DNA from 3 places in the Noviherbaspirillum sp. ST9 genome. Region 2 is predicted to be linked to each of the others. Evidence: predicted binding sites of a transcription regulator. Region 2 holds the regulator's gene; each other region holds the start of a gene.

Region 1 (10,178 bases), on a different contig from region 2:
GATCCTGCTGCTGGGCGGACTTGCGCTCGACCTTGAGTTCCGGAGCCGTATCGCCGTCGCACTCGGCACCGCGTTGTTGCTCGTACCGGCCTGCCGCGGCATCATCCGGCTACCGGGCCAGGACAATCGTCTGGTCGGCTACCTCGGACGCATTTCCTATGCGGTCTTCCTGGTGCACTTCCCGGTATGCCTGATCGTGAATGCATTCTTTACGCGTTATGTGCCGGCTGTGCCTGAGTTGCAGGCCGGCGGCGTGGCGCTCGCCTGGCTTGCGAGCATTGCGGCGGGTGCGGTCTTCCATCGTTGGGTCGAACAACCACTGGCCGCGCTGACATCGCCGGCCCGGACGGCCTCCCGCTCCGCTCACGCACCGTCGAACTGAAACCAGCCGCCCTCGGGCGGCTGGTCTTGTCTTAATGCGCCATATCGTGTGTGGCGAGGGCCAGTTCCTTGTCCGATTTACCGATGTGATTGATCAGCCAGTCGCGCAGGAAGTGGAGTACCTGGATGGACAGGGTCGCGGCACCGCTTTCGAATTTCGCCTGTAGTTCGAGGACCTGCGCGAGCAGCTTTTCATGCTCGGCCTTGTGGTCGGCCAGCCCCGGGAAACTGATCTTGCGCATCAGGTCTTCCTCGCGGCGGAAGTGCTCCTTGGTGTAGGTGATCAGGTTATGCAGCACCTTGCCGAGGACATCCTTTCCCTTGCCCTCGGACATGAGGACATGAAGGCGGTTGACCATGTCGATCAGCTTCTGGTGATCGCCATCGATAAAGCTGTTGCCCACGGCGAGGTCATTGGACCATGTCAGATATGTCATTTTTTTTGTGCTCCCAGTGAGATTGTCGAGGTGGCGCGGTGATGCCGGACGTTGTACCGACAGGACTGCCGACGACACCGCCATGCACCCTCGCGGCAGTATCGTCTCTCGGCGGGGCTGGGGCCGTGAGCGTCAGGCCAGGAGGCAATGCCTTATCCTGGATCAAGACGAGGAACGAGCATAAGCAATCGGCATGCCAATGGGAAATGTGTCGAAAACCTTAACCTGGATCAAGTTTCGGGCGGAGTTCGCCTGTCCATTCCTGTAAATAAGAGAGGCGCATTCCTGCATTTCAGAAAATGCAACACGCGGACGGCGGAAAGACGCGCGCTACTGGAACATCGCGTCGACCATCGAGTAGCCGCGCATGAAGCCGGCCTCCACCGCCGCCTCTTCAGAGGGAAAATCGCTGTCGTCGCCGGATTCGGCGGCCAGTTCGCCTTCGGACGTGGAATCATCGCCGGGTTGCGTAACGCGCACGGTATAGTCCCAGGCCTTGCCCCGTTCGTCCTTCGGAAGCGCGGTCACATGCACCTCCATGCCCTTGTACGCTTCGGTATGCCAGTCCTGCTCCTGTTGCATGTCACGCCTCCCGGTGCCGTGCGAAGTCCACGAAAAATTCAAGGCTGCCCGGGTTGCTCATGGCATCCGGGTTCGCTACTTCATCGACCTTCATGCCCAGCAAAAGTTTCTTGACTGGCAGCTCCATCTTCTTGCCCGTCAGCGTGCGCGGCACCTCCGTTACGACGAACACGTCGTTCGGCACGTGCCTCGCGGACAGCGCCGTCCGGATGCCCTCGGCGATGCGTGCCTTGAGTATCTCGTCGAGCGTGACGCCGGGGCGCAGCACAACGAATAGCGGCATGTAGGACTCCCGCCCAAGGTATTCCAGGTCGACCACCAGGCTGTCGAGGATTTCCGGCATCGCTTCGACGACACGATAGATTTCGCTGGTGCCCATGCGGATGCCATGCCGGTTGATGGTCGTATCCGAGCGGCCGTAAATGATGGCCCCGCCGCGCGGCGTGATGCGCAACCAGTCGCCATGCCGCCACCATCCGGGATACATGTCGAAGTAACTGTCGCGATAACGCAGGCCCTGTGCATCGTTCCAGAAGTAGAGCGGCATCGAAGGCATCGGCTTGGTCACCACCAGTTCGCCGACTTCGTCTTCGAGCGGCCGGCCCTCCTGGTCCATTGCATAGACCGCGATGCCCAGGCAGCGGCACTGCATTTCGCCGGCATACAGCGGAATGATCGGGCAGGCGCCGACGAAGGCTGCGGCGATGTCGGTGCCGCCGCTGATGGAGGCCAGCAGGATATCCGGACCAAGCTGATCGTAGATCCAGGTGAAGGCTTCCGCGGGCAGCGGCGAGCCGGTCGAACCGATGGTGTGCAGCCGATCCAGCTTCGCCAGCTTGCGCGGTGCGATGCCGGCTTTCATGCAGTTGGCGAAATACGCGGCGCCGGCACCGAATACGGTCAGGTCCGCCTCCTCCGCGAACTTCCATAGAGTGCCAAGGTCCGGATATCCGGGATTGCCGTCGTAGATCGCGATCGTGGCGCCGAGCAGGAGTCCTGTCACCTGGGAGTTCCACATGATCCATCCGGTCGTCGAGTACCACATGAACCTGTCCTGCTCGCCGAGTCCGGTGTGCAATCCATGGCCTTTCAGGCTCTCGATCAACACACCGCCCTGGCCGTGGACGATGGGCTTGGGCATGCCCGTGGTGCCGGATGAGTAGACCACCCACAAGGGATGGTCAAACGGAAGCTGCTCGAAATGCATTTCGGTGTCGTTCACCAGCAATTCCTGCCAGGAATGCGCGCCGTCGAGCCGCGCCTCCTTGTCGAGGTACGGCAGCAGCACCACCTGTTCAAGACTGGGCAAGGCCTTTACCAGGCCCTTCACCACCTCCAAACGGTCAAAATCCTTCCCGCCGTAGCGGTAGCCATCGACCGCCAGCAAGACCTTCGGTGCGATCTGTCCGAAGCGGTCGAGCACGCTGGGTGTGCCCATGTCGGGGGAGCAGCTCGACCAGATGGCCCCGATGCTGGCGCAGGCATAGAACGCGACCGCGGTTTCGGGAATGTTCGGCAGGTAGGAGACGACGCGGTCGCCGGGCTGCACGCCCATGCCGCGCAGTGCGTTGGCAACGGCGGCGATCTGGCTGCGGAGTGCATTCCATGACAGCTCGACCGTCGGTCTCACCTCGGACCTGCCGATGATGGCCGGCCGTTCGCCGGACTCTCCCTCGCGGTGGAAACGGAAGACCTGTTCCGTGATATTGAGTCGGCTGCCGGTGAACCAGGTGGCGCCGGGCATCTTCATCCCATCCAGGACCTGTTCCCACGGTTTGCTGCTACGAATGTCAAAGTACTGCCAGATCGATTCCCAGAACGCGGGCAGCTCGTCGACCGACCACTGCCACAGCGCCTCATAGCTGTCGACATTGACCTTCTTCTCGCGAGCGAGCCAGCGCATGTACTCCTTCATGCGGCTGGCTTCGATACGGGCAGGACTGGGCGTCCACAACGGACGCGGATGGTCATTCATGCTTTTGTCTCCTCGAGTCTTTTTTATTGACGCGCCGGGCGCGACTTCAACTTCAGGCTGAAACGAACTGCAACGGCAAGCACGCCGACGGCGCCGACCAGCATCACATTGGACGTGCCCAGACGTCCGACGAGCGCACCGGCGATTCCCACGCCGACCGACTGCCCCATGAAGAAACACGAGGCAAACGCAGACACCGCCGCGCCACGCCGCTCCGGCGCCATCTGCGTTGCGTTGATCTGCAAGGTGTTGTGCAACATGTAGAACCCGAGGCCGGCGCCGAAACATCCGCCGATTGCCCACCACCAGACAGGGGCGAGTCCTGTGCCGAGCAGCGCGAGCGCAACGAATACCCCGCCCCACAGGGACAATCCGACTTCACCCAGCTTGCGCACCAGCGTCGCCGATGCCACCGCGAACACGAAGCCCCCGAGCCCGAAGAGCATGACCAGCGCGCCGGATGAGGTGAGCGACATGCCGTAGGTGTGATGCATGTGGGACGCGATGAAGGCGAACGCGCCGTACAGGAATGCGCCTTCGAGGAAGACCGTGAGCAGTACCATGCGCGCCCATGGCAACGAAAGGATGTGCCGGAACTCGCCAGCCATCCGCGCAATGACGGCGCCTTCGGCACGGCGCACCTTGCGCGCCGCCTCGGGAAGCCTCCGGTTCAAACCAAACAGGGCGAGGCTGACGAGCAGGAAGACGCCGGCAACGAAAAAGAACGGCAGGCGCCAGTTGCCGGCGTCCGCCGCCAACCCGCCGATCAGGACCCCCGTGGCAAGCCCGAGAATCTGGCCGATCAGAAAGCGCGCCAGCACCGGCTGACGCTGGTGATAGGGAATAACGTCGCCAATCCATGCCATGGACAGCGGAATAATGGCAGCCGCCGTCGCGCCAGCCGTTAACCGCGCGGCCAGCAAGGGAACAAAGCCGGGGGCCAGCGCGCAGAAAAGCGAAGTCAGCGCACAGGCAAGCGTGGCGAAGGCGACGACAAGGTACTTTCCATACCGGTCGCCGACAGGTCCAAAGAACAGCTGCGACAGGCCGTAGGCAATCGAGAACACCGTGATGACGTTGGAGGCATCGCCGAGCGATACGGAAAACTCCTGCGCCAGTTGCGGCAGCATCGGATCTGTCACGCGCAATGAGATGCCGCTGCCGAAGGCGGCTAGCGACAGCAAGGGAACGGAGAGCGCGGGGATGCCGGTGACGCCGGACTGTTCTGGACTGGAAAGAGTCATGAAACCGAATGAGGCAATGCTGCGTCTTGTGTATGCAATGCCAATCATTCTAGTGTCAAACCAGATCGGGCGTATTCAGGTAGGGCAAAGTCGCGCCGCGCCTTTCCGCCGCCGCGTCCATTTCCTGGCGCGCGACGGTGCGCAGATGCACCTCGTCGGGTCCGTCCGCGATGCGCAGCACCCTTCCCCATGTCCACAACTCGGCCAGCGGCGTGTCGGGGCTTAGCCCCATCGCCCCGAACACCTGCATCGCGCGATCGCAGATCGTCGTGTGCAGCCGTGGCACGATCGCCTTGATCATTGCAATCTCGCGTGCAGCTCCCTTGGAACCGTACTGGTCGATTATCCACGCGGTCTTGAGCACCAGCAGGCGAGCCTGCTCGATCTCCATGCGGGACAGCGCGATCCATTCGGCAACGTTCGCATGCTGGTGCAAATAGCGGCCGAAGGTGCGGCGATCCGCCGCGCGTTCGCACATCAGCTCCAGTGCCAGCTCGGCCTGCCCGATCGAGCGCATGCAGTGGTGGATGCGTCCAGGGCCGAGGCGCGCCTGGGCGATGGCAAAACCGGCTCCTTCCTCATGGATGAGATTGCCGGAGGGGACGCGCACGTCGCGGAACACCATTTCGCAATGCCCGCCCGGAAAGCTGTGATTCATCACCGGTATATTGCGCACGATCTTGAGGCCCGGGGTGTCGAAAGGCACGATCACCATGCTCTGCCGGCGATGCACTTCCGCATCCGGATCGGTCACGCCCATCACGATGGCGAAACGGCATAACGGATGGGCTGCGCCTGAAATGAACCACTTGCGCCCGTTGATGACGTACTCGTCGCCCTCACGCCGCATCGAAAGCTGGATGTTGGTCGCGTCGGATGAAGCGACGTCGGGCTCGCTCATCGCAAAGCAGGACCGGATGCTGCCGTCGAGCAGCGGCTTGAGCCAGCGTTCGCGCTGCGCTTCGCTGCCGAACATGTGCAGCAGCTCCATGTTGCCGGCATCAGGCGCGCTGCAGTTGAATGCCTCCGCCGCCCAATGCACCCGGCCCATGATTTCCGCCAGCGGCGCGTATTCGAGGTTCGTCAGTCCCTGGCCGCCATGCTCCTTTTCAAGCGCGGGAAGGAACAGGTTCCACAGCCCCTCGGATTTCGCGATCTCTTTCAGGTCCTCCATGCATTGCGGATGCTGCAGGCCGTCACCGACTTCTTCGCGCCACAGCGGCAGGTTCGGCACCACGTAGTTGTCCATGAAATCCTGCAACTGCCGCTTGAGCTGCCGGACACGCGGTGAAAACTCGAAATCCATGGGGTCTCTCTGAAAAATGATGAAATCGATGGATCGTTGGAATGCGTTCTTGCACGCCGATCAATCTGCGGAAAATGGTAATTGGCCCCGAACAATCATTCAAATGAATGCTTCTCATCCGAAGTTATAAATTCGCTGCATGCGCCGTCCGCCGCGCGGGGTTTGAAATTCTTGATCGAGGTCAATAAAATCCGCGACGCGAGTGGATTAAGCTTGCGCGCACATTAACCTTCGTGATCGATCCTGCATTCACAAGATGTTGCGATCCCATACCGATTCCATGACCATGCATAACCGCCACGCTGCGGCCGCCCTGCCCGGCCCGGTTCCAACCGAGACCCTGCCTGCCATGATCGACCAGCACGATCGGGAGTCGGGACAGACGAAAGCGCTGCAGCAGCACACGCTCTTCGACGACATGCAGGCGCTGGTAACCGGCACCCTGCTTGTATCGCTCGGCGTTGCCATGCTGGGCAAGGCGCACCTTGTCACGGGCGGCACGGTCGGCATCGCCTTCCTGCTCCACTATTTCACCGGCTTGAGCTTCGGCAAGCTCTTCTTTGCCATCAACGTGCCCTTCTATTTTCTCGCAGTGAAAAAGATGGGATGGAAATTCACGCTGAAAACGTTTGCCGCCGTCGGGTTGCTTTCGGCGTTCTCCGAGCTCCTGCCGCTGGTGTTCACAATGGAGAACCTCAATCCGCTGTACGGCGCCATCATGGGCGGCCTGCTCTGCGGCGTCGGACTGCTGGTGCTGTTCCGCCACCGGGCCAGCCTCGGTGGCATCAATGTACTGGTTCTGTACTTGCAGGAGCGTTACGGCTTGCGTGCCGGCCTCGTGCAGCTCGGACTCGATGCAACCATTCTCATGCTTTCGATTCCCATGATTTCCATGACGTCTGTCGCGATCTCGCTCCTCGGCGCAGCAATGCTGAACCTGACCTTGGCAGTGAACCACAAGCCGGGACGGTATATGGCGATCTGAGTGTAAAAATGTGGCGGCGCACCACGGAAGTCGTCGAGATAGGACGCCCGTCGTGCCCGAATCTGCCGTATTATTGCCGAGTGACAATGCGATCCGAAAAAACGATGCCTGCAGCCTCACCGCATATAAGCGCCCCGGTTGATCTGAAGGTCGACGCCAACTCCCCGCTCGACCTCGACTACCCTGCGCTGACCGATGGCAGTGCCCTCTGCATCGGTCTTTCCTTTGACTGGCGCCACCAGACGGCGCTCCATTCCTTCGCCCTGAAAAACACGCTGCAGGACGAGCACGCCCGCGCCGCACGATTCCCGCGTCAGGAAGACAGTATCCGCAACCTCCTGGGGCGAACGATGCTGCGTCGTGTAGCCGTGCATTACGGCGGCATGGATCCGGCGCAGATCATTCGCAGCAATACCTGGGGCAAGCCCGAACTCCCCGGATGCTCCGTCGGCTGCAATGTCAGCCACGCCGGCAGCCAGGTATGGGTGGCGGTTTCCCGATTCCCTCGTGTCGGGATCGACGTCGAAATGACGAACGCGACGCAGGAATACCACGATCTCGCAGCGGGACTCCACCCCGACGAGATCGCCGCCCTGCGCCGCATGCCCGACGGCAAAGTCGCCACGGTACGCTGCTGGAGCCGCAAGGAAGCCATTTCGAAAGCGACCGGCATGGGCGTCGCTCTGCCGCTGCGTGCCTACGCGGTGGAATGCGACCGGCGCGCGTCAGGCTGGTTGCGGCTGCCGCCGCCGCGCACCGCGATCGAGGACTGGACGACGGCGGACCTGCCCATCGCCAAGGATTATGTCGGCGCCCTTGCGATCGAAGGGCGCTGCGACAGGATCACCATCCTTCGATTGAAAGTCACTTAGAGGAAAGCCACCTCGGCAAAGCTGCGCAGCTTCCGGCTGTGCAGCTTGTCTACTCCCTTGCGACGCAACAGCTCGACCGCGCGGATGCCGATGCGCAGATGCTGGTCGACGCGCTCCCGATAGAACTGGTTGGCCATGCCGGGCAGTTTGATCTCTCCGTGCAGCGGCTTGTCGCTCACGCACAGCAAGGTGCCATACGGCACCCGGAAGCGGAAACCGTTGGCGGCAATCGTGGCGCTCTCCATGTCCAGCGCAATCGCGCGGCTCTGGCTGAAGCGACGCTCCGGCGTACGCTGCGGAAGCAGCTCCCAGTTGCGGTTGTCGGTGCTGGCCACCGTCCCGGTGCGCATGACGCGCTTGAGGTCATAGCCCTTCAGCTGCGTCACTTCAGCCACCGCCGATTCGAGTGCAACCTGTATTTCCGCAAGCGGCGGAATCGGCACCCACAGCGGCAGGTCTTCGTCCAGCACATGATCTTCGCGCACATAGCCGTGCGCCAGGACATAGTCGCCCAACTGCTGCGTATTGCGCAGCCCCGCGCAGTGGCCGAGCATCATCCATGCATGCGGACGCAGCACGGCAATGTGGTCGGTGATGGTCTTCGCATTGGCCGGGCCAACACCGATGTTGACCATGGTGATGCCGCTGCCGTCGGCGCGGATCAGGTGATAGCCGGGCATCTGCGGCAACCGCGGCGGCGCCTTGCCGATATCGTCACCTTCCTGCACCGCCTCGCCGACGCGGCGCGTAATGACATTGCCCGGTTCCACAAAGGCAATGTAGTGATCCTCGTCAGCAGGCGCATCCGGGTCGGGGACACGGTTCATGATCTCGTGTCCGAGGCGGACGAATTCATCGATGTAGAACTGATAGTTCGTGAACAGCACATAGTTCTGGAAGTGCTCCGGCGCCGTTCCCGTGTAATGGCGCAGGCGATGCAGCGAATAGTCCACGCGCGGCGCGGTGAACAGCGAGAGCGGCTGCGCTTCTCCGGGCGGCGGCTCGTACGTGCCATTGGCGATGCCATCATCCATCGCGCCGAGGTCCGGCAAATCGAACATGTCGCGCAGCGCAAGGCGGCGTTCTGCCGTCATGCTGCCTTCGATATGGTCGTCCTGTGCGAATGAAAAGTGGATCGGGATCGGCTGGGCGCTCACCCCCACCTCCAGCTGCACGTGCTGGTTCTGGCTGTGGTTCTTGAGCAGGAGCCGCAACTGCTCCGTGTAGTAGTTCTCGAACAGGTCCGGTCGCGTGATCGTGGTTTCGAACGTACCCGGCCCCGCGACGAAGCCGTACGACAGGCGTGAATCGGCCCGCGCAACCGTCTCCGTCTGGATGCGCACATACGGATAACAGGCTCGCACGCGCGACGGAAAGCGCTCGCCGTTGACGAAGCGCTGCAGGTGGTCCCGCAGATGCGTGATGCTGGAATCGTAAATTTCGCGAATACGCCGCAGCGCGTCGACGGCATCGTCAAAACGTTCGGCCGTGATGTGATTAGGGCTAAGCAACTTGCTACTCCTGAGAGGTGAATGCGGCCGGAATGCACACGGCCCATTGCAGCTATTGTAACGGCATGTCCACGCCTGCGAAGCATTCCCGCTGGAACTCACTCCTGCACCGTGTGTCGAACCGGCGCATTCAGGAGATTCGATCATGAACACGGTTGTTGAAGCAGCAGTAATCGAAAAGGCAGCACAGATTGAAAAGGCAGCGCAGGAAAAGCGCGACGCATGGCGCGGCTTTCGCGGTGAAGACTGGCGCGGAGCCATTGCGGTCCGGGACTTCATCCAGCAGAACTACACCGAGTATCGGGGCAATGACCGCTTTCTCTCGGGGCCGACCGCGCGCACAACGAAGCAGATGGACGTATTCAACGATCTGCTCGCGCAGGAGCGCCGCAATGGCGGCGTGCTGTCGGTGTCGGCAGACGTTATCGCATCCATCACCGCGCACGCCCCGGCGTATATCGATCAAGACAATGAAGCCATCGTCGGACTGCAGACCGACGCGCCGTTGCGCCGAGCGATCTTTCCGCAGGGTGGACTGCACATGGTCGAACAGTCACTGAAGGAATACGGCTTCCCGGAGCTTGATCCTCGCATCGAAGAGATTTACAAGAAGTATCGCAAGGATCACAACAACGGCGTGTTTGACGCCTATCCCGCCGACGTGCTGTCCGCTCGCCACAGCGGCTTGCTCACGGGCTTGCCGGATGCCTACGGCCGTGGCCGCCTCGTCGGCTGCTTCCGCCGCGTTGCGTTGTATGGCGTTGACCGGCTGATTTCGGAAAAGCAGGATGACAAGCGCCGCCTTGACGATGCAGCATTCAGCGACGAAGTCATCCGTACACGCGAAGAAATCTCTGAACAGATCCGCGCATTGAAGGACCTGAA
Region 2 (10,178 bases):
GACAAGACCGGAACACTGACGCTGGGAAGGCCTGCATTGCGCGACACAACCATCTTCGGCGTCGACGATGCCGGCCGCTGCGTGCAAGTGGCGGCAGCACTTGAAGCATCAAGTGCCCATCCGCTTGCGCATGCGATTGTCGAAGCGGCAAGGAAGTCGCGCGGCGAGGGGGTCGAGCTGGCGGCGTCGGAGATCGTACATACCGCAGGGCAGGGGATGGAAGGTGTCGTCGACGGCGTGCGCTACCGCTTGGGCTCCGCTGCGTTTGTGGGTGAAGTGGCCGGATCCGCAGCGCCTCATCCGGTTGGCGGCTTCACGCCTGTCTATCTCGGCACGGAAGGCCGATGGGTAGCCCGCTTTGATCTCGCCGACGAGGTGAGGTCCGATGCAAAGGATGTCGTTTCGCACTTTCAGTCGAATGGCAAGACAGTCATCTTGCTGAGCGGAGACGAGGACGGCGTCACGCGTCGTGTTGCAACGGAATTGGGGATCGAGACCGCGCATGGCGAATATCTGCCCGACCAGAAGCTCGCCTTCGTCCAGCGCCTGCAAGGCGAGGGCGCAGTGGTGGCGATGGTTGGCGACGGGATCAATGACGCGGCCGTGTTGAAGGCCGCCGATGTTTCTTTTGCAATGGGCAGCGGCGCCGCGCTGGCGCAGACGCATGCGGACACCGTGCTGCTGAGCGGACAGATTGCGTCGGTGGTGGATGCACACCGCGCTTCCGCGCACACCATGGCGGTGATCCGGCAGAACCTGACTTGGGCGACGATCTACAACATTGTTGCGATTCCGGCAGCAGCAGTGGGACTGCTCAATCCCTGGATGGCGGGTATCGGCATGTCGCTCAGTTCGGCCGTTGTGGTCATCAATGCATTGCGCCTGCGACGCATTCCTCGTGTACCATCGGCGTCCTCGAACGAGCAACGTGTACTTAAGGCAGCCTGATGGAAGCCCTCTATCTCCTCATCCCGCTCAGCATCGTGATCGTGTTCATCGCGATCTGGGTATTCTTCCGCGCATCGGACAGCGGACAGTTCGACGACCTCGTTGGTCCGGCCATGCGCATCCTGCAGGACGACGACCGTCCACAGACTTCCGAATCCGCTGACAAGCCTGCTACCGAAATAGACAAAAATAACTAGATAAAAAGAACTAGTACATAGCCATTCTCCCTATGAAAATGGCCTTGTCGTCAGAAGGGTCACCTTGATTCGGGTCAATTTGACTTGGGTCAAAGTTTTTCAAAACCCGGAATCGTACTCTCCCCCCATTCGTGTTTCTAACCCTGGGAGATCGTACGTGGATACATCACTGAACTACAACTACAAGGTCGTGAAGCAATTCGCGATCGCTACTGTAGTGTGGGGCGTGGTGGGCATGTTGGTCGGCGTTTTCATCGCTGCACAACTAGCCTGGCCCGCACTTAACTTCGACATCGCGTGGCTAAGCTACGGTCGCTTGCGTCCGTTGCATACCAACGCTGTCATTTTTGCATTCGGCGGTTGCGCGCTGTTTGCTACGTCGTACTACGTCGTCCAGCGTACCAGCCAGGTACGCCTGTTCTCCGACACCCTGGCCGCCTTCACCTTCTGGGGTTGGCAGCTTGTCATCGTCGCCGCGGCCGTCTCCCTGCCGCTCGGTTTCACTTCGGGCAAGGAATACGCCGAACTCGAATGGCCGATCGACATCCTGATCACATTGGTCTGGGTTTCTTATGCCGTGGTGTTCTTCGGCACGCTGGTCAAGCGCAAAGTACCCCATATCTATGTGGCTAACTGGTTCTTCGGCGCCTTCATCCTGGCGGTCGCGCTTCTGCACGTCGTCAACAGCGCTGCGATCCCGGTCACCATGACCAAGTCCTACTCCGCCTACGCTGGCGTGCAGGACGCGATGATCCAGTGGTGGTATGGCCACAATGCGGTGGGCTTCTTCCTGACCGCAGGCTTCCTGGGCATGATGTACTACTTCATCCCGAAGCAGGCCGACAAGCCGGTGTACTCCTACCGCCTGTCGATCGTGCACTTCTGGGCGCTGATCTTCACCTACATGTGGGCGGGTCCGCACCACCTGCACTACACCGCGCTGCCCGACTGGACCCAGTCGATCGGCATGGTGTTCTCGCTGATCCTCCTGGCACCGTCCTGGGGCGGCATGATCAACGGCATCATGACCCTGTCCGGCGCATGGAACAAGCTGCGCAACGACCCGGTCCTGAAGTTCCTGATCGTTTCGCTGTCCTTCTACGGCATGTCGACCTTCGAAGGCCCGATGATGTCCATCAAGACCGTGAACGCGCTGTCGCACTACACCGACTGGACCGTCGGCCACGTGCACGCTGGCGCCCTCGGCTGGGTCGGCTTCATCTCCATGGGCGCAATCTACTACCTGCTGCCGCGCCTGTTCGGCAAGAAGGAAATGCATAGCACCCGCCTGGTCGAAGTCCACTTCTGGGTGGCGACCATCGGTATCGTGCTGTACATCGCAGCAATGTGGATTGCCGGCGTGATGCAGGGCCTGATGTGGCGCGCGGTCAATGCCGACGGCACGCTGACCTACACCTTCGTCGAGTCTGTGAAGGCGACCTATCCGTACTACGTGATTCGCTTCGGCGGCGGCCTGCTGTACCTGACCGGTATGGTGATCATGGCCTACAACACGTTGATGACTGTGCGCGGCGGCAAGACTGTTGATGCACGCATCCCGGCCTACGCGTCGCACGCTTGAATCAAGGAGCAAAAATGAAGAAATTTACCCATGAACTGATCGAGAAGAACCCCTGGCTGATGATCGCGCTGGTTCTGCTCGTGATCAGCGTCGGCGGCCTCGTTGAAATCGTGCCGCTGTTCTTCCAGAAGTCGACCACGGAACCGGTCGCGGGCCTGCAGCCGTACTCCGCGCTGCGCCTCGCCGGCCGTGACGTGTACATCCGCGAAGGCTGCTACAACTGCCACTCGCAGATGATCCGTCCGTTCCGCGCCGAGACCGAGCGTTACGGCCACTACTCGGTCGCCGCCGAGTACGTGTACGACCGCCCGTTCCAGTGGGGTTCCAAGCGTACCGGTCCCGACCTGGCACGCGTTGGCGGCCGCTACTCGGACGAATGGCACCGTACCCACCTCGACAATCCGCGTAACGTCGTTCCGGAATCGAACATGCCGAGCTATCCGTGGCTCGCCACCACCAAGGTCGACCCGCAGTCCGTCGCACCGAAGATGGTCGCGCTGCGCAAGCTGGGTCATCCGTACTCTGACCAGGAAATCGCAGACGCAGCGAAATCCGTCGAAGGCAAGACCGAACAGGACGCGCTCGTCGCCTACCTGCAAGGCCTGGGCATCCAGATCAAGGCGAAGAGGTAATCATGGGCTTCGAATCTTTGATCATGGACGCGCGCAATATCGTGACCGTGCTGAGCTTCCTGACTTTCATCGGTATCGTCTGGTGGGCATACAGCGCGCGTCGCAGCGCAGACTTCGAAGCGGCAGCCAACCTGCCGTTCGCTGACGAACAAATGCAAGCTGCGGAGAAACAACATGGCTGACTTTACAAGTGAATTCTGGAGTATTTACGTTGCGCTGCTGACGATCCTCGGCATCGCAGGCTGCGCCCTCCTGCTGTGGCAGCAGTCGCGCGTCAAGATCGTGGTCGAGGCGGGCAAGGAAGCCGACACCACGGGCCACAGCTGGGATGAAGGCCTGTCTGAGCTGAACAACCCGATGCCGCGCTGGTGGATGTGGCTGTTCTACATCACCATCGTCTTCGGTGTGGTCTATCTGGTTCTGTACCCCGGCCTCGGCTCGTTCAAGGGCAAGCTGGGCTGGGAATCGCGTGGCGAGTACCAGGAAGAGCTGAAGAAGGCAGACGCCGACTACGGCCCGATCTTCGCCAAGTACCAGGCGCAGGACCTGAAGACCGTTGCAGCCGATCCGCAGGCGCACGCCATGGGCGAGCGTCTGTTCCTGACCTACTGCGCACAGTGCCACGGCTCTGACGCACGCGGCAACAAGGGCTTCCCGAACCTGACCGACAAGGACTGGCTGTATGGCGGCGACCCCGAAGTCATCAAGACGACCATCATGAACGGCCGTAACGGCATGATGCCTCCGATGGGTGCCGCAGTGGGTGGCGACAAGGAAGTGGAAGCGGTTGCGCATTACGTGCTCAGCCTCTCCGGTTCGACTGCCGACCCGATCAAGGCTTCGTTCGGCAAGGAGAAGTTTGCCGCCTGCGCAGCCTGCCACGGCCCGACCGGCCAGGGCAATCCGGCGATGGGCGCTCCGAACCTGACCGACAAGACCTGGCTCTATGGCGGCGGCGCGGAAACCATCATGGAAACGATCCGCAAGGGCCGTACCGGCACGATGCCGGCCTTCAACGAGTTCCTGGGTGAAGGCAAGGTGCACCTGCTGGCTGCTTATGTCTGGAGCCTCTCCAACAACAGCACCTCGGTGGCACAGAAGTAATTAGAGAATCTCGGCTCTAATCGCATGGCGGCAGCGAAGCTTGCCGCCGCCATGCTTATTACATAAGGTACCATTCCGGTCTCTTATGTAATAAAGATCAAGCGAGTCAATCAATGAGCGAACCTGCACCGAAGGTTTCCGTCATTCGGATGTACAAGGCGCGCGAAGAAATCTATCCGCGCGAAATCAAGGGTTGGTATGCCAGCTGGCGCTGGGTCTGCGTCTGGCTGACGCAGATTGTGTTCTACGGACTGCCATGGCTGTCATGGAATGACCGGCAGGCCGTGCTGTTCGACCTCACCGCCCGCAAGTTCTACCTTTTCGGCGTTGTGCTGTGGCCGCAGGACTTCATCTATCTTGCGCTGCTGCTGATCATCTGCGCATCCGCGCTGTTCCTGTTCACTGCGGTCGGCGGGCGTCTCTGGTGCGGCTACTCGTGTCCGCAAACGGTCTACACCGAAATCTTCATGTGGATCGAGAGCAAGATCGAGGGCAACCGCAGCCAGCGCATGCGTCTCGACAAGCAACCGATGTCGGCGTCGAAGTTCGCCAAGAAAACCGCCAAGCATCTCGCATGGGGTGTGTTCTCGCTCTGGACCGGTTTCACGTTCGTCGGCTACTTCACGCCAATCCATGAGTTGTCCGCATCGGTGATGACGCTCGGTCTCGGCCCCTGGGAATGGTTCTGGGTGCTGTTCTACGGCTTCGCCACCTATGGCAACGCCGGCTGGATGCGCGAGCAGGTGTGCATGTATATGTGCCCGTATGCGCGTTTCCAGAGCTCGATGTTCGATCCCGACACGCTCATCATCACCTACGACAAGGAACGCGGCGAGCCGCGCGGCGCGCGCAGCAAGTCGGCAGGCAAGTCCTCGCTCGGCGATTGCATCGACTGCTCGATGTGCGTGCAGGTCTGCCCGACGGGCATCGACATCCGCAACGGCCTGCAGTACGAGTGCATCGGCTGCGCAGCGTGTATCGACGCCTGCAACTCCGTCATGGACAAGGTCGGCGCACCGCGCGGACTGATCCGCTACTCGACCGACAATGCGATGCGCAACAAGCTGTCGGACAAGGAAATCCGCAAGCGTGCGACGCGACCGCGCGTGCTGATCTACAGTGCGATCCTGCTGGTTATCATCGGCGTGTTCTTCGGCTCGCTGTACACGCGCACGCCGCTGAAGATGGATGTGATCCGCGACCGTGGCTCGATGGGGCGCGAGGTGGAGGACGGCATGATCGAGAACGTGTACCGCCTGCAGATCATGAACACCGACGAGAAGCCGCACAAGTACAAGCTGAGCGTGTCCGGCGTCGAATCGATCGCACTTTCCACACCGGAAGTGGTCGAACTGAACTCGACCGAATCGCGTGCAGTGCCCGTGCGAGTTCGCGTCGGCCCGGGCAAGGGTGAAAAAGGATCCAACAAGATCACATTTGAATTGCAGGCCATCGACGACGAGCGCCTGCACGTGAAGGAAAAAGCGGTATTCATCGTGCCGCGTTAAGGAGATGACATGCAAGCTGCAGCCATGCCACCGAAAATGAATGAACAACAGCCCTGGTACAAGCATCGCTGGCCCTGGCTGTTGATGCTGGGGCCCGCAGTCGTTGTCGTGGCCGGCATCTACACGACTTACCTCGCCGTGTCCCAACAGGATGCGCTGGTGGTCGACGACTACTACAAGCAGGGCAAGGCAATCAACCAGGACCTGAGCCGCGACCGCAAGGCAGCGGCGATGGGACTGAATGCTTCGCTGCGCTTCGATCCGGCGAGCGGAAAACTGGTCGGGTCGATCAGCAGCCAGGCGCAGCCGTTCTCCGGCAAGCTGTACGTGAACCTCGTGCACTCGACGCAGCCGATGAAAGATTTGAAACTCGAGGCAACGGCAGACCAGCAAGGCCAGTTCGCCATTGCAGTGCCTCTTCTCGATATCGCGCGCTGGAATGTGGTGGTCGAAGGCGAGCAGCGCGACTGGCGCCTTGCTGGCGAGTGGATGTGGCCGCAGCAGAAGCAGGTTGATATGAAGGCGGACCAGACGGTCCAAAGGTAACTCCGAAGTAGGATATTGTCTTACGTCTGGCAACAAATTCAATGCTGGTGCACAATATCCGCAGCACGATCGTTCTCATTCTCGTGAATGAGGTTCCCGAAATCGGGAATGTCAATAGTTCGAAAGTGGGAATGGTGACCAGTGCTAAATCCCGGTACAGCTTTACACCGATTGTTCGGAGTGAAAGGAGGGTAGGTTGATGGCGCGACTGATGATGGTCGTCTTGTGGCCGTCGTTTCTGGTGGCGATCGTTGCGGAGGGATTTTTCTTCTCGATGTTCGACCCCTACGACCTGTCGCTGTTCGGGACATATCCGGACATCAAGCCGCTGGCGGTCTACAGCATCGGGTTCTTCTGCTTCTGGCTGTTCTGTTCACTTGCCAGCATGCTCACCTTCTACCTGATGGCCGTGCCAAACGAGGCGCCCGCAGGCCGGCGCAACTTCCGGGGCTTGTAAAAAAACAAAGGCGAGGGCGCCATGCGCCGCTCGCCTTCTTTTTGGCCGCTACCGCGCGTTCAGGCGCAGGACTGCGTGCCTTGGGCGACTGCCTTGAGGGTGGTCGGGTCGAGCAATTCCAGTTCGCGGTTGTTCACCTTGATCCAGCCCTGCTTCTTGAACTTGGACAGCAGGCGGCTGATGCTTTCAATGGTCAGGCCGAGATAGTTGCCAATCTCTTCACGCGTCATCCGCAGCTGGAAGCTGGTGGACGAATAGCCGCGTACCGAATAACGTGCGGACAAATTCGTCAGGAAGGCTGCGAAACGCTGTTCCGCGCGCATATTCCCCAACAAAAGCATGACACTTTGCTCACGGGTGATTTCCTGGCTCATCATCCGGTGGAAGTGATGCAGCAGGGTGGGCATCTCGGCGAACAGCGCTTCCAGGCGGGCGAACGGGATTTCGCAGACTTCGCTGTCTTCCAGCGCGATCGCGTTGCAATGGTGGCGGTCCGTGCTGATGGCATCCATGCCGAGCAGCTCGCCGGCCATCTGGAAACCGGTGATTTGCTGATCGCCGCTCGGGTTGATCTGATGCGTCTTGAAGTGGCCCAGGCGGATGGCGTACAGGTTGGTAAAGGGATCACCCACGCGGTACAGGTGCGCGTCGCGCGGCACCTTGCGGCGGCGGCCGATGATCTGGTCCAGCTTCGCCATGTCCAGCTCGTTCAATCCCATCGGCAAGCACAGCTGATGCATGCTGCACGCCGAGCAGCGGGCGCGAAGCTCATGCACGGTAGCGGTCGGCTGCTGCACTTGCTGGGGCGGGAACGGGATGGTTTGAGTCATGTCGGCAGGATTTAGGCGGTGCAGGATCATTTTCGAGCCCTTTTCCAAACTTTAGGAATAATTGCTGTTATGGCCTTGAATTGAGCCAGGTCAAGCAATGTCATGCAAACCCCGTGCCAACTCACCCAAAACGGGTGAACAGGATGGCAATCCTGGCGCATCTTGCGGAATTGGATTCGGGGCGGGGGTCGATAATGTACCTCATTCCGCAAATGCTTGCGCCCAACTACCCATATCCGCAGGGAGACACATGCTGACCGAACGCGAGATCGAAAGCTGCTATCTGGGACAATTCATCCCGCTGCACTACCACCACAACATGCTGATGGACAGCCGCCGTATGGACGGCTTCAAGGCTGCCATCAACGCTGCCGTGTTTCCGGGGGCGAAGGTGCTGGAGCTTGGCGGCGGCACCGGCGTGCTGTCCTGGTTTGCCTCGGCCAAGGCCGAGAAGGTCTGGTGCGTGGAGTTCAACCCCGAGCTTGTGGCCGAGGCACGCCGCCTCCTGGCGAGGAACAAGGGCGGCGACAAGGTCGAAGTCATCCATGCCGACGCGTTCGAATACCTGCCACCCGAGCCAGTCGACGTCGTGATCTGCGAAATGATCCACGTCGGCATGCTGCGCGAAAAGCAGGTGCAGATGATCGAAGCGTTCAAGCGCCGCTACCGCGCGCGCTTCGGCGGCAAGCTCCCGGTTTTCCTGCCGGAGGCTGCCATCATGGCAGTGCAGCCGCTCCAGCAGGCGTACGACTTCCATGGTTACCAGGCGCCGATCGTCCAGTTCCAGGAGCCCTCGCACATCCAGGCCGGCAGCGTCGAGCTGGCGCAGCCTGCTGTATACAGTGTCCTCGACTTCAGCCAGGACACTTCCGAAATAATCCAGTGGGAAGGGTGTTTCACGATGACACAGTCCGGCTGTGTCAATGCGCTGCGCTTCATCACCAAGAACATCCTGACCGTGCTCGTGAAGCAGGGCACGACCATCGACTGGCTTAACCATTACATGGTGCTGCCGTTGGGCGAACCGGTGCAGGTTGTAGCGGGCGACACCCTGCGCGTCAGCTTCCAGTATCGCGCCGGCGGATCACTGCCGTCGCTGCAGCAGGCGATGCGCGCGGAATGCGTCGTCGTCGACGAACGCATCCCGGCCTACGCCTGATTACTTCTTCAAATTAAGGAAAATATTCGCCGCGAAGACCAGGATTCCGAGTGCGGCGACGATTTCCGAAAACGCGAGCACGGGGATGAGGCCGCGCTGGCCGCCGATCACGAAGGCCAGCGAAACCGCCATCACCGGCAGCGAAATGTTGTGCAGCCAGAAGTGCGCCTTCGCGAGTTTGCTCGCTGCCGCTTGCGGAAATACGCTGTAGACAAGTCCCGCCACGGCCATTGTGGCCCAGCCGAGCAGGTTGATGTGCGCGTGGACCGGTCGCATGGTGAAGTCCTCGCTGGCCCCCATCATGATGCCTAGCCCGACCCCGACGATCAGGTACAGGACGGCAAGCTTCAGCCAGAGCGCGCCGGCGGTGGAAAAGGCGGGTTGAGTTTGGGCGAGGGACGGAGTGGTGTGCATGATCGTTCTTCCTTTCTTTTTCAGACGAGTTGTTCTTCCTTGACGGCGGCGGTGTGTCCAGCGAGTTGGAGTGCGGCGGCCACGACAGCGTCCGGCTGAGGCATGAAGGCCTGTTCCAGTACATAGCTCGAAGGCGTGGGTGCATCAGGCCCGGTCAGGCGCATGACGGGCGCCTTCAGCGAACTGAAAGCATGTTCTGCCACGATCGCGCTGATCTCGGCGCCGACACCGCACATGCGGCTCGCCTCATGGACGATGAGCAGCCGGCCGGTCTTCCTCACCGAACGCAATATCGTTTCCTCGTCGAGGGGCTTGAGGGTGCGCAGGTCGATCACTTCCGCATCGATGCCGCGCTCTTCGAGCTGTGCGGCCGCCTGCATGCAGGTATCGACCATCTTCGCGTAGGAAATGATCGTGACGTCCGCACCCTTGCGCCGCACTGCGGCCTTGCCGAGCGGGACGACATGTTCACCGTCGGGCACGTCCCCCGAGGCATGAACAAGCGGCATGTCGACGAAGAAGAGCACCGGGTTGTCGTCGCGGACCGCGGACTTCAGCAGTCCTTTGAAATCGGCGGCATTCGACGGCATCACGACTTTCAGTCCAGGGCTGTGCACGAACCAGGCTTCGAGGTTGTGGTTGTGCTGCGCGCCGACGGTCCATCCGCTTCCCGTCATGGAAAGTACGACCATCGGGAATTCGAACTGGCCTCCCGACACGTAGCGGAGTTTGCCCGCGCTGTTGACGATCTCGTCCATCGCAAAGCAGAGGAAGGGCGCGAACAGCATGTCGACCACCGGA
Region 3 (10,178 bases), on a different contig from region 2:
TTTAGTTCACACTTAGTGGCGCGAAGCGATGGCGCGCAGTTCGTTGGCCAGGCTCGGCTGGACGCCGTCGAATTCGCGGGCCATGCGGTTGAGCATCAGCACGCTTTGCAGCATGCTGCGCTGGGAACGTTCTTCCAGCGACTTGCGCGGCTTGACGACCAGCAGGGCTGCGCGCAGCAGGCCGACCAGCAGGGGCTTGAAGACCACCATCAGGGCGGCAAGAACGCCCAGGCCCAGCAGAGGACGGGCAACGGCCAACGCATTGGCGGCGATGGCTTCAGCGGGGAATGCGAGGGAAAGAACCGACATGTTTTGCTCCTAGGCAATGTTGCACTGCACTAACGTTACTCTTTGTTGCATCGCAGTATAGGCAGGGCTCAGTTATATAACCAATTTCCTTTTGGCATATCAGCTATAATCCCTGTGAATACCAGAGAAAGATTTTTCTTTTTATTAATCAATGCATTAGGGCAAAAGTATGAGTTTTCTCACACTGGACTTGAACCTGCTCCGCGTCTTTGATGCCGTCATGACGGAGCAGAACCTGACGCGTGCGGCCAACCGCCTGGCCATGACCCAGCCCGCCGTATCGAACGCCCTGCGCCGCCTGCGCGACTCCCTCGGGGACGAACTGCTGATCCGCACCGCCCATGGCGTCAAACCCACGCCGCGCGCCGAAAACCTCTGGCCGGCGGTACGGCAGGCGCTTTCCGCCCTGGAAGAAGCGATTGCGCCCGAACAGAACTTCGATATTGCCAACGCTCACAATACTTTCAGATTGGCAATGGCAGATGCGACAGCGGCGCTGTGGTTGCCTGCGCTGGTCCGTTCCATTGAACGGGAAGCGCCCAAGCTGACGATCCGCATGGTCCCGCTGACGACGCGCGAACCGCGCCCGATGTTGCTTCGTGGCGACATCGACCTCGCCGTGGGCTTTTTCCCCGGCGTGACGGCACAGCTGGCGGGCGGGCAGGGCACCTCGGTCTCGCCCATCCGGCATGAACAGCTGTATTCAGGACGTTATGTGTGCGTGATGCGCAAGGACCATCCGCTGGCGAACGAAGATTTGACGGTCGATAGCTACTGCGACGCGAACCACCTGCTGGTGAGCTTCTCCGGCCGCGCGCATGGCCTGGTGGACGAGGCGCTGGCCAAGATCGGTCGCGAACGGCGCATCCTGCTGACGGTGAACCAGTTCTTTACCGCCGGCCGTGTCGTGGCAACCTCCGATCTGATTACCGTGCTGCCGCGCCACCTGATTGCTTCTACGGGTATTACCGGGGCGCTGATTACCAAGGAACTGCCGTTTGATTTGCCGAACGTGCATGTGGACATGCTGTGGCATGAAAGGGATACGCGGAGTCCCGCGCACAAGTGGTTGCGCGGGCATTTGAGCGGGACGACGAGTGAGGCGTTTGCCAAAGGGGGGATTGTTCGCTGAGGCGATTATCCCTGCGGTGACCCGATGCATCGGGCCACCGCGGAAAGCCTTACGCCGTCCGGCCAATGGCTCCCGAACGAAGCCGGATCGCCAAACACCGGCGCCGTGTCCTCCCCCGGATGCTGGATATTTACAAACAGCGCCTTCCCATCCTGCGTCTCGGCAATGCCGGTGATCTCGCACTCTTTTGGCCCGACAAGGAAGCGCCGCAAGTTGGTTTCGCCCAATGATGCGCCCACATAGGTTTCCATTGCCTTGCTCGCAGCGCCATCGACATTGTTGATGGTCTTCTTCACCCCATCGCCCACCTTGCCCGCCACCGCAGCCAGCAGCATGCAGTTGGTCACGTCGGTATAGGCACCGTCATCCGTTTCGATCCACAGTAGCCCGGTACTCGGCGAAAACCACAACCCGTCCGGGCTGGAGAAATCATTCGCCGCCGTCTGGTTGGAGACATTGATGTTGCTCGCATCGGCCGTGGATCGTGCTCTGAACAGGAACACATCCCACTTGAACCCGGTGGCCGTCACATCGCCGTTGTTCTCCGCCCAGCGGATGATATGCCCGTTGGAATTGCCCTTCTGCGCGGTGCCGGCACTGCCCTTCGGATCGTCTTAGAAGCGCGGGTTGGCGGCATCGGCCGCGATGCGCGTGTTGACCAGCACGTCGGCCTGGTCTTGACCGGCCCTTCTCCCTGGACGTCGACTTCAACCTCGTCGCCGTCTCGCACGATGACGATGTCGATTCCGGAAAAATGAAGAAACCTGTCCACGGGCGGGATGCTACGTGGCAGGCATGACCGCTGAATGACAGAAAGATGAAGCTTTGATGACAGGAAGTCAGCGTGACCCGAGCGCGTCGAGCAGGGCGTCCACGGCCTGCGGAACTTCGTAGGGTTTGGCGAGCGTGCGCACGTCGGGAAGCTGCACGCGCTGTTCGGTATAACCGGTAGCGAGCACGACGCGCACGGCGGGGAAACGGGTGCGCGCCTGCTGCGCCAGCTCGATGCCATTGAGGTTGCCGGGCATGACGATGTCGGTGAACAGGAGGTCGATCTGCTCGCCGTTATCGAGCATGCGCAATGCCTGTTCTCCATCGGCCGCACACAGCACGCGGAAACCCGCTTCCTGCAGGGCCGCCGGCACGACGTCGCGTACCAGCGGATCGTCTTCCACGAACAGCACGGTTTCGCGCCCGGCCTTGCGCTCGGGCAGCCGGCTATCCTGGCGCGGCGTGTCTACGGACCGGTCGGCGCGCGGCAGATAGAGCACGGCCTGCGTGCCTTCGCCCGGTCGGCTGCGGAGGATGAGCGTGCCGCCGTTCTGGCGTGCGAAACCGTAGGCTTGTGGCAGTCCCATGCCCGATCCCTTGCCCACGCGCTTGGTCGTGAAGAAGGGATCGAGGGCCTTGGCCAGGACCTCGGACGACATGCCCTCGCCGTTGTCCGCCACGGTCAGCCGGAGGTAATCGCCGGGAGCGAGTTCGCCCGCCTGCATGCGGAGCGTTTCATTACGCGCCTGCAGTTGCAGGACGCCGCCCTCCGGCATCGCATCGCGCGCGTTGATGGTCAGGTTCAGCAGCGCCAGTTCGAGCTGCAGCGGATCGACAGTGACGGGCCAGAGCTGCAACGGCACATCGAACTGGAAATCAATGTCGGCACGCAAGCCGCTGCGCAGCAGCGACGCCATTTCCATCAATTGCCGGTTCGGATCGATCGTCTCCAGCCGCGCGTCCTGCACCCGTCCAAACACGGCAAGCTGACGTGTCAGTTCAGACGCGCGCTGCACCGCACGCTTGCAGGACTCCAGGGAGGAGACCGCCAGCGGTTCCGTCGTGCGCAGGCGGGCCAGCTCGAGGCCCGTGGTGACGGTTTGCAGCACATTGTTGAAATCATGGGCAATGCCGCCGGTGAGCCGTCCCAGCGCTTCCAGTTTCTGTGCCTGCAAAAGCGCGCGCTGCGAGCGTTCGGCGGAAGCCACGGCCTCGGCGACACGCTGTTCCAGGCTGGCGCGCGCATTGCGGATATCCTCGCCCGCCTTGGCAATGGCCTCGTTGACCGCGTCGATTTCCAGCGTGCCGGTGTGTTCATGCTCGATATGCTCTCCGCGTCCGAGCCGTTCGGCCGCCCGGCGCAGCAGCTCCACGGATCGTGCGGTACGCCGCGCGACGGCAATGGCGGCAAGCGCAGTCAGTGCGATCACGAACAATGAAATGCCCGCCATCAGCAGGGCGGCATCCTCGGCCGGCTGCTTGAGCACGCTGCTGGGCACGCTGACGAAGAACGTCCAGCCCGACGTTGGTGCACGGCTGAAGAACGCCGTTGCCGGCACGCCCGAGAGGGTGCGGCCCTCATGGAATCCCTCGCCGGTGCGCAGCGCGGCGGCGAAATCTCCGCGCACCTGCTTGCCCACGTACGTCTCCGGTTCCTTGCTGCGGGCGAGCAGGACGCCGTCGCGATCCACGATCCCGGCATGCCACTCCCGCGGAAGGCGCTGCTCGCTGAAGACCGTTTGCAACTCCTTCACGGTCGACCCCATCATCAGGTAATACACCACCTTTCCGTCGCGCTTGACGGGCACCTGCACGCCGAAACTGGGCCCATTTCCGCTCGGCGCCATATACAGGTTGGTGATGAGCGTGACGTCGGGCGGATGCCGGCTGCGCAGCTCGCGGGCAACCGGCAGCAGCTTCGGCAAGGGGGTGCCGTAGGGCAGGCGGGTGTTAATGATCTGGTCGACGCCGTTGATGTGGTGCAGGATGATGGCCGCGTCGCCCTGCGCAAGCGCCTGCGCGTAGCGGTAGAAGGCCTCGAAATCGCCCCGGTCCAGCGTGGGCGATGCGGCCAGCGTCTGCAGCAATGCCTCCCTCCTGGCCACCTCCTTGTCGATCACCAGCGCCAGCGCGCGTACCGTTTCGCGCATGTTCTCGCGGTGAAAGGCGCGCTCTTCCTTGTACATGTAGACGATGCCGAAAGCCGCCACAAGGAAGGCGGGAACCAGGACAGCGAGAACCAGCAACAGCAGGCGAGTTCGAATGCGCATGGAATGTTGTTGTCGTTGCCGCCGATCCGGCAACGGAGAAGTGGATGTCAGAAGGAAACCATTGCAGGCGAACGTCGTCAAGCGGATTCTTCACGCGCTGACAAGTTCGTGCGAATACGCAAACTCAGTGCATCGCATGCCGCTCCGGCTGGGCCGCATGAAACCAGTGGACGAACTCGTCCGCCGTCAGCGGGCCGCTGAAATAATAGCCTTGCGCCTGGTTGCAGCCATGTCCGCGCAGATAGTCGAAGATGTCTTCCGATTCGATGCCTTCGCCGACGACCTGGAGGTTCAGGGTGCGGCCGAGCGCGAGCACGGTATCGGCAATCACCTGGCTCTTGGCATCGTGGCCGATGCGGCTGACGAAGGACTGGTCGATCTTCAATGCGTCGATCGGCAGGCTGCTCAACAGGCGCACGCTCGAAAATCCGACACCGAAATCGTCGAGTGCAACGCGGATGCCGATGGCGCGGATCTCTTCCAGTGCGGTGATCGTGTCGTTCACGTCTTCCAGCACCGAACTCTCCTTGAGTTCGATCTGCAGGCAGGAAGGATCCATGCCGCTATCCTGGAGGCTGTTGGCCAGGTAGCGGATGAAGGAGCGCTGACGGAACTGCTGGGGTGCGACATTGATGGCGATGTTAATTGCCGGCAGCCCGGCCTGGCGCCACTGCTGGTGCTGGCGGCAGGCTTCCTGCGCAACCCATTCGCCGATGCGGTTGATCAGGCCGGCCGCCTCGGCCACGTGCAGGAACTGCGCCGGCGCCAGCATGGCGCCATCGGGCATGGGAAGGCGCAGCAGTGCTTCCGCGCCGGAGGGGGAAGCGCTGCCGACATCCATCACCGGCTGGTACAGCAGGAGGAATTCGCCGCGCTCGACCGCATCGCGCAGGCGCAGTTCGAGCTGGAGATGCTGGTCCGCGCCCTGGTCGATGGCGGGATTGTAGAAGCGGTAGCGCTTCCGGCCCGCCTTCTTTGCCTCGTACATGGCGGCGTCGGCGCACTTGATCAGGGCGTCGAGGTCGCCGCCATGGCGGGGATAGAGGCTGATCCCGATCGAGGGCGAGAGATGCAGCTGCAGGTCGCCGATATGGTAGGGCTCGCTCAGCTTCTCGACGATATTGCGCGCCACCGTTGCGGGGCCGTGTACGTCATCCGGATGCGGCAACGCTACCACAAACTCGTCACCGCCGAGACGTCCGACGATGTCTTCCTGCCGGGTGCAGTCGCTGAGCCGCTTGGCCACCTGCTTGAGCACCTGGTCGCCGACGCCATGACCGTACGTGTCGTTCACCGGCTTGAAGCGGTCGAGATCGATGAACAGCAGGGCGCCGCTGCTGCGCGTGCGCTGTGCGATGGCGAGCAGATGCTCGCAATACTCGAACAGCAGGGCGCGGTTCGGCAGGCCGGTCAAGGGGTCGCGCTGCGATGCGTGGCGAATGCGCTGTTCGGCCAGCTTGATGTCGGTGATGTCGAGCGTGGTGCCGACGAAGCGCGTGTGCCCATCCTGGTCCACGAGCGATTCGCCGTTGACCTTGAGCCAGCGTTCCGCGCCGTCGCTGAGGCGAAGGATGCGGTATTCGGTAAAGAAGCGGCCGGTGCTGCCGGGCACGGTGAACTTGCGCGCGGTCCGGTCGACGCGCTCCCGGTCGTCCGGATGAATGCAGGAAATGAACAGGTCGTAGTTGACCGGACGGTCCTGCGGCACGCCATAGGTGCGGCGGTTGGTTTCATCCCAGAGCAGTTCTCCGGTTTCCGTGTAGAACTCCCACAAGCCGAGGTTGGTCAGCTCCGCCGCCAGCCGCACGGTTTCCTGGCTTCGCCGCAAGGCATCGCCGGCGTGACGGATGTCATCGATGTCGGTGGAGCAGCCGTACCACGCGAGCACGTTTCCCTCGGCATCCTTCAATGGCACGCCGTGCGCGAGGAACCATCGATAGCTGCCATCGGCGGCCCTGCCGCGATGTTCGATGCGGAAGTCATTCCCGGTATGCAGCGCATGTTCGACAGCCCGGTGCGTGGCTTCCTGGTCGTCGGGATGCACGGGGGACGCATAGTTCTCGCCAAGATCCAGTTGCGGTCCCACATACTGGCGGAACCGGTCGTTGACGTAATTGATCCTGCCGTCCGGCGACATGACCCAGACGAGTTGCGGCATGGAATTGGTGATCAGCCGGAAGCGCTGCTCGCTTTCCGCCAGTGCCTGCTGCGCGCGGATGCGCTCGGTGACATCGCGCATGAAGAAGACCGTGGCTTCCTGTCCGCCTTCGACACGGGCAGGTGTTACGCTGGCGGCCATAGTGACGAAGCTGCCATCCTTGCGGACAAAGGTCTCGACGATTTCGTGCACGCTTTTGCCGTTGGTATACGCGCGATACAAGGGACATGCCTCGCGGGGATAGGGCGTGCCATCGGGACGATGGTGATGGATGAGGTCGTGCAGGCAGGCCCCGGCGAACTCCTCTTCGGAATAGCCGAAGATCTTCACCGCCGCCGGATTGGCGTAACGGACGCAACCGCTTGGGTCATTGACGAAAATAGGATCGACCGCGCTTTCGGCAATCGCGCGGTAGGGTTCGATAGGCGGCAGCACCGCGGTTCCTTGGAATTGTTTCTAGTAACTGGAATTCAATCTTCCGGTTCGACCGATACACCGACACAAGGTTCTTCGAGGAAGTGTTGGGCCGCAGCGCAGGGAGACATGCCGCCGCCCTTTTCCCGGATTGATTGACTGAGATCAACCGGGTGCCGTGCATTTGCTGCAGTGCGTGACTATAGTGGATTCAAGGGAAACCAAGGGGAGCGACACCATGTATACGCGGATACTAGTCCCGACCGACGGGTCCGAGCTGGCCGAATTCGCCGCGCTGGCCGGCGTCGAGTTTGCCGCCATGTGCGATGCGGAAGTTGTCGGACTCCATGTTGCGCCGGAGTACCAGTATCCGGTCAGCGTCGAGATCATTCCGCCGTCCTATCCTACCGAAGAGGAATTCCGCGAGGCGACGCGCAAGACCGGCGACGGTTACCTGGCCGGCCTGTGCAGCGCGGCCGCCGAATCCGGGCTCAAGGTGACGGCCATGACCGTCCATTCGAACAAGCCCGCGCACAAGATTGTCGAGATGGCGCGGGAAATGAACTGCGACCTGATCTTTATCGGATCCCACGGGCGCAGCGGCATCGAGCAATTGCTGGTGGGTAGCGTTACATCGAAAGTGCTTTCGCTGTGCGATATCCCGGTGCTGGTTTACCGGAGGAAGAAGGAGAAACACTGACGAGTCACTTCACCGAAGGAGGACGACATGTCATACAAGACCATCATCGTGCATGCGGACAAGTGCCGGCATGCGAAGCAGTACATTGACCTGGCCGCGTCGATCGCCGTGCAGGAAAACGCACATCTGGTCGGCGTCGCGACGACCGGTGTCTCGCGTTACATCTACCAATCCGGCATGATGGACCCGATGGTTCCCCCCGCCTCGAACCATCTCGCGCATCACCTCGAAGCACTGCGCCAGCGGGCGCGCCACGCGCTGGACGATTTCGAGACCCAGATGCAGAACGCGGACGTGCGATCCTGGGAAAGCGCCATGATCGACGACGAGGCCGGCGCCGGGCTGGCACTGCGCGGCCGCTACAGCGACCTGCTGGTGCTGGGCCAGGCCAACCCGGATGAACCATCGCCGGTGGTGCTGCCCGACTTCCCGGAATACGTCGTGCTCAATGCGGGACGTCCGGTGCTGGTTGTTCCGCACGCCGGCCGCTTCGAAGGCATCGGAAAACGGGTGCTGGTGGCATGGGACGCCGGGGTGAGTGCGACACGCGCGGTCGTCAACGCGATCCCGATGTTGCGGCGGGCGGATATCGTCGAGGTGGCGGTGTTCAATGCCGAGGAAAGAGGCGACGCCCACGGCGATGTGCCGGGCGCCGATATCGCCCTCTACCTCGCACGCCATGGCGTCAAGGTGAACGTGATCCGGCAGAAGACGCGCATCGATGTCGGCAATTCCCTGCTGTCGCTCGCGGCAGACCTCGGTTCCGACATGCTGGTGACCGGCTGCTACGGGCACTCGCGCTTCCGCGAAATCATGCTGGGCGGCGTCACCCGCACGCTGCTGGAGTCGATGACGCTGCCGGTGCTGATGTCGGCCTGATCATCGCTGGTGCGGCGGGATGTCCCGGAATCCCGCCGCGAACGCTGCGTGCTTTTCCCGATCCACCGGCTTGTACACGACCTTGCCGCTTGGCGGATTTTTTGCCAGCTTTGCCTGTGGACGGATGGGACGCGGGGCAAACCCGCCGCCACAGTTCGGGCACACGTTGTCGAGTACCGCGTCCACACAATCGCGGCAGAAGGTGCATTCGAAGCTGCAGATCATCGCTTCGCTCGCGTCCGGCGGAAGCGACTTGTTGCAGTGTTCGCAGCTGGGGCGCAGTTCAAGCATGGTGAAATCCTTTCACACGGGTACGCTGAAAATCTTTTGTTCGGCCAGCACCAGCTTCTCGTGCTGCATTGCGCGCAGGCGGGCCGTGATCTCGCTGCCTGCCTTGTCCGGCGTGCCGCAATCGAAGGGCGGTTGCGGATCGTATTCGAACGCGAGCTGGAGCATCTTCGCCGTCTCTTCCCCCGCCAGTTCCGCCGCCAGCGTCAACCCGAAATCGATGCCCGCCGTAACGCCGCCGCCCGAGATGCGGTTGCGGTCGCGCACCACGCGCTCGGCCACCGGCTCCGCGCCAAAGCGATGCAGGTAATCGCGCCACATCCAGTGGCAGGCGGAACGGTAGCCCTTGAGCAGGCCGGCCGCCCCCAGCAGCAGGGCGCCGTTGCAGACCGACGTCACATAGCGCGCGCCCTCCGCCTGCCGACGGAGGAAGTCCAGCACCTCGGCATCGAGCACCATGTCGCCAACGCCAAATCCGCCCGGTACGCACAGGACGTCGAGCTGCGGACAGTCGGCGAACGACACGGTCGGATTGATGGTGAAGCGGGCATCGGTCTCGACCGGCTCGTACCGCTTCCAGACCAGGTGCGTCTTCGCGCCGGGCACGCGGCTCAGGATCTGTAGCGGCCCGGTCATGTCGAGCTGGGTGACGTTGGGAAACAGCAGGAAGCCGATATGGATGGGTGTTGTCATGGGTGTTCCTCGGGGAATGGGATGAAAACGATTCTAGGCCTGTGGCATCTGGCAGAAATGACAGAAAAGCGTTAAATTCTGCCAATGCCCCATACCCTTGCCATCCTCGTTTTCGACGGCGTCCAGATCCTGGATGTCACCGGCCCGGCGTCCGTCTTCGGCGGCGCCAACGATTGCTGCGGTCGCACTTTCTACGACGTCCATATCGTGTCGGCCCGGGGCGGCACGGTCAGCAGCAGTTGCGCGGTGCAGCTCGCCACCCGCGCGCTGCGCACACTGCCGCCGGAGAGCGTCGATATCCTGCTGATTGCCGGCGGCGACGAACACGTGCTGCGCCGGCTGGCAGGCGACCGCATCATTGCCGACTGGGTCAGGAAGGCAGGCGCCTCGGCCAAGCGCTACGGATCGATCTGTACCGGCGTATTCCTGCTTGCCGAGCTGGGCATGGTGGACGGCCGCCGCGTCGCGACACACTGGTCGGCCTGCAAGGAACTGGAGTCGGATTTCCCCGCCGTGGAGGTGGACGCCGATTCCTTGTACGTCGAGGACGGCGATCTGTGGACC

What was found. Region 2 encodes FNR, which switches genes on or off when oxygen is low (the NO sensors DNR and NnrR bind a similar motif). Its sites were predicted from a motif close to TTGATNNNNATCAA; they were not measured.
Region 1: a site for FNR is predicted at 1,039-1,052, ahead of ACNOHI_RS04945 (bacteriohemerythrin). Genes of this name have one in related genera too.
Region 3: a site for FNR is predicted at 7,210-7,223, ahead of ACNOHI_RS14665 (universal stress protein). Genes of this name have one in related genera too.

The regions. Positions count from the first base shown of each region.
Region 1 covers NZ_JBLWFR010000002.1:342,263-352,440, reverse strand. The annotation lists gene ACNOHI_RS04950 (acyltransferase family protein) at 1-382, shown strand, start outside; gene ACNOHI_RS04945 (bacteriohemerythrin) at 414-818, opposite strand; gene ACNOHI_RS04940 (hypothetical protein) at 1,149-1,400, opposite strand; gene ACNOHI_RS04935 (acetoacetate--CoA ligase) at 1,402-3,375, opposite strand; gene ACNOHI_RS04930 (MFS transporter) at 3,399-4,619, opposite strand; gene ACNOHI_RS04925 (acyl-CoA dehydrogenase family protein) at 4,675-5,925, opposite strand; gene ACNOHI_RS04920 (YitT family protein) at 6,206-6,910, shown strand; gene ACNOHI_RS04915 (4'-phosphopantetheinyl transferase family protein) at 7,015-7,782, shown strand; gene ACNOHI_RS04910 (AMP nucleosidase) at 7,779-9,293, opposite strand; gene pflB (formate C-acetyltransferase) at 9,439-10,178, shown strand, end outside.
Region 2 covers NZ_JBLWFR010000005.1:60,014-70,191, reverse strand. The annotation lists gene ACNOHI_RS12275 (heavy metal translocating P-type ATPase) at 1-948, shown strand, start outside; gene ccoS (cbb3-type cytochrome oxidase assembly protein CcoS) at 948-1,145, shown strand; gene ccoN (cytochrome-c oxidase, cbb3-type subunit I) at 1,303-2,727, shown strand; gene ccoO (cytochrome-c oxidase, cbb3-type subunit II) at 2,742-3,359, shown strand; gene ACNOHI_RS12255 (cbb3-type cytochrome oxidase subunit 3) at 3,362-3,541, shown strand; gene ccoP (cytochrome-c oxidase, cbb3-type subunit III) at 3,534-4,463, shown strand; gene ccoG (cytochrome c oxidase accessory protein CcoG) at 4,577-5,971, shown strand; gene ACNOHI_RS12240 (FixH family protein) at 5,981-6,517, shown strand; gene ACNOHI_RS12235 (hypothetical protein) at 6,717-6,974, shown strand; gene fnr (fumarate/nitrate reduction transcriptional regulator Fnr) at 7,034-7,804, opposite strand; gene ACNOHI_RS12225 (methyltransferase domain-containing protein) at 8,055-8,963, shown strand; gene ACNOHI_RS12220 (hypothetical protein) at 8,964-9,377, opposite strand; gene ACNOHI_RS12215 (alpha-ketoacid dehydrogenase subunit beta) at 9,398-10,178, opposite strand, start outside.
Region 3 covers NZ_JBLWFR010000006.1:55,584-65,761, reverse strand. The annotation lists gene ACNOHI_RS14690 (hypothetical protein) at 13-309, opposite strand; gene ACNOHI_RS14685 (LysR family transcriptional regulator) at 479-1,441, shown strand; partial or broken gene ACNOHI_RS14680 (alkaline phosphatase PhoX) at 1,447-2,019, opposite strand; gene ACNOHI_RS14675 (ATP-binding protein) at 2,281-4,482, opposite strand; gene ACNOHI_RS14670 (EAL and GGDEF domain-containing protein) at 4,607-7,075, opposite strand; gene ACNOHI_RS14665 (universal stress protein) at 7,293-7,754, shown strand; gene ACNOHI_RS14660 (universal stress protein) at 7,782-8,633, shown strand; gene ACNOHI_RS14655 (DUF1272 domain-containing protein) at 8,634-8,924, opposite strand; gene ACNOHI_RS14650 (DJ-1/PfpI family protein) at 8,937-9,614, opposite strand; gene ACNOHI_RS14645 (GlxA family transcriptional regulator) at 9,699-10,178, shown strand, end outside.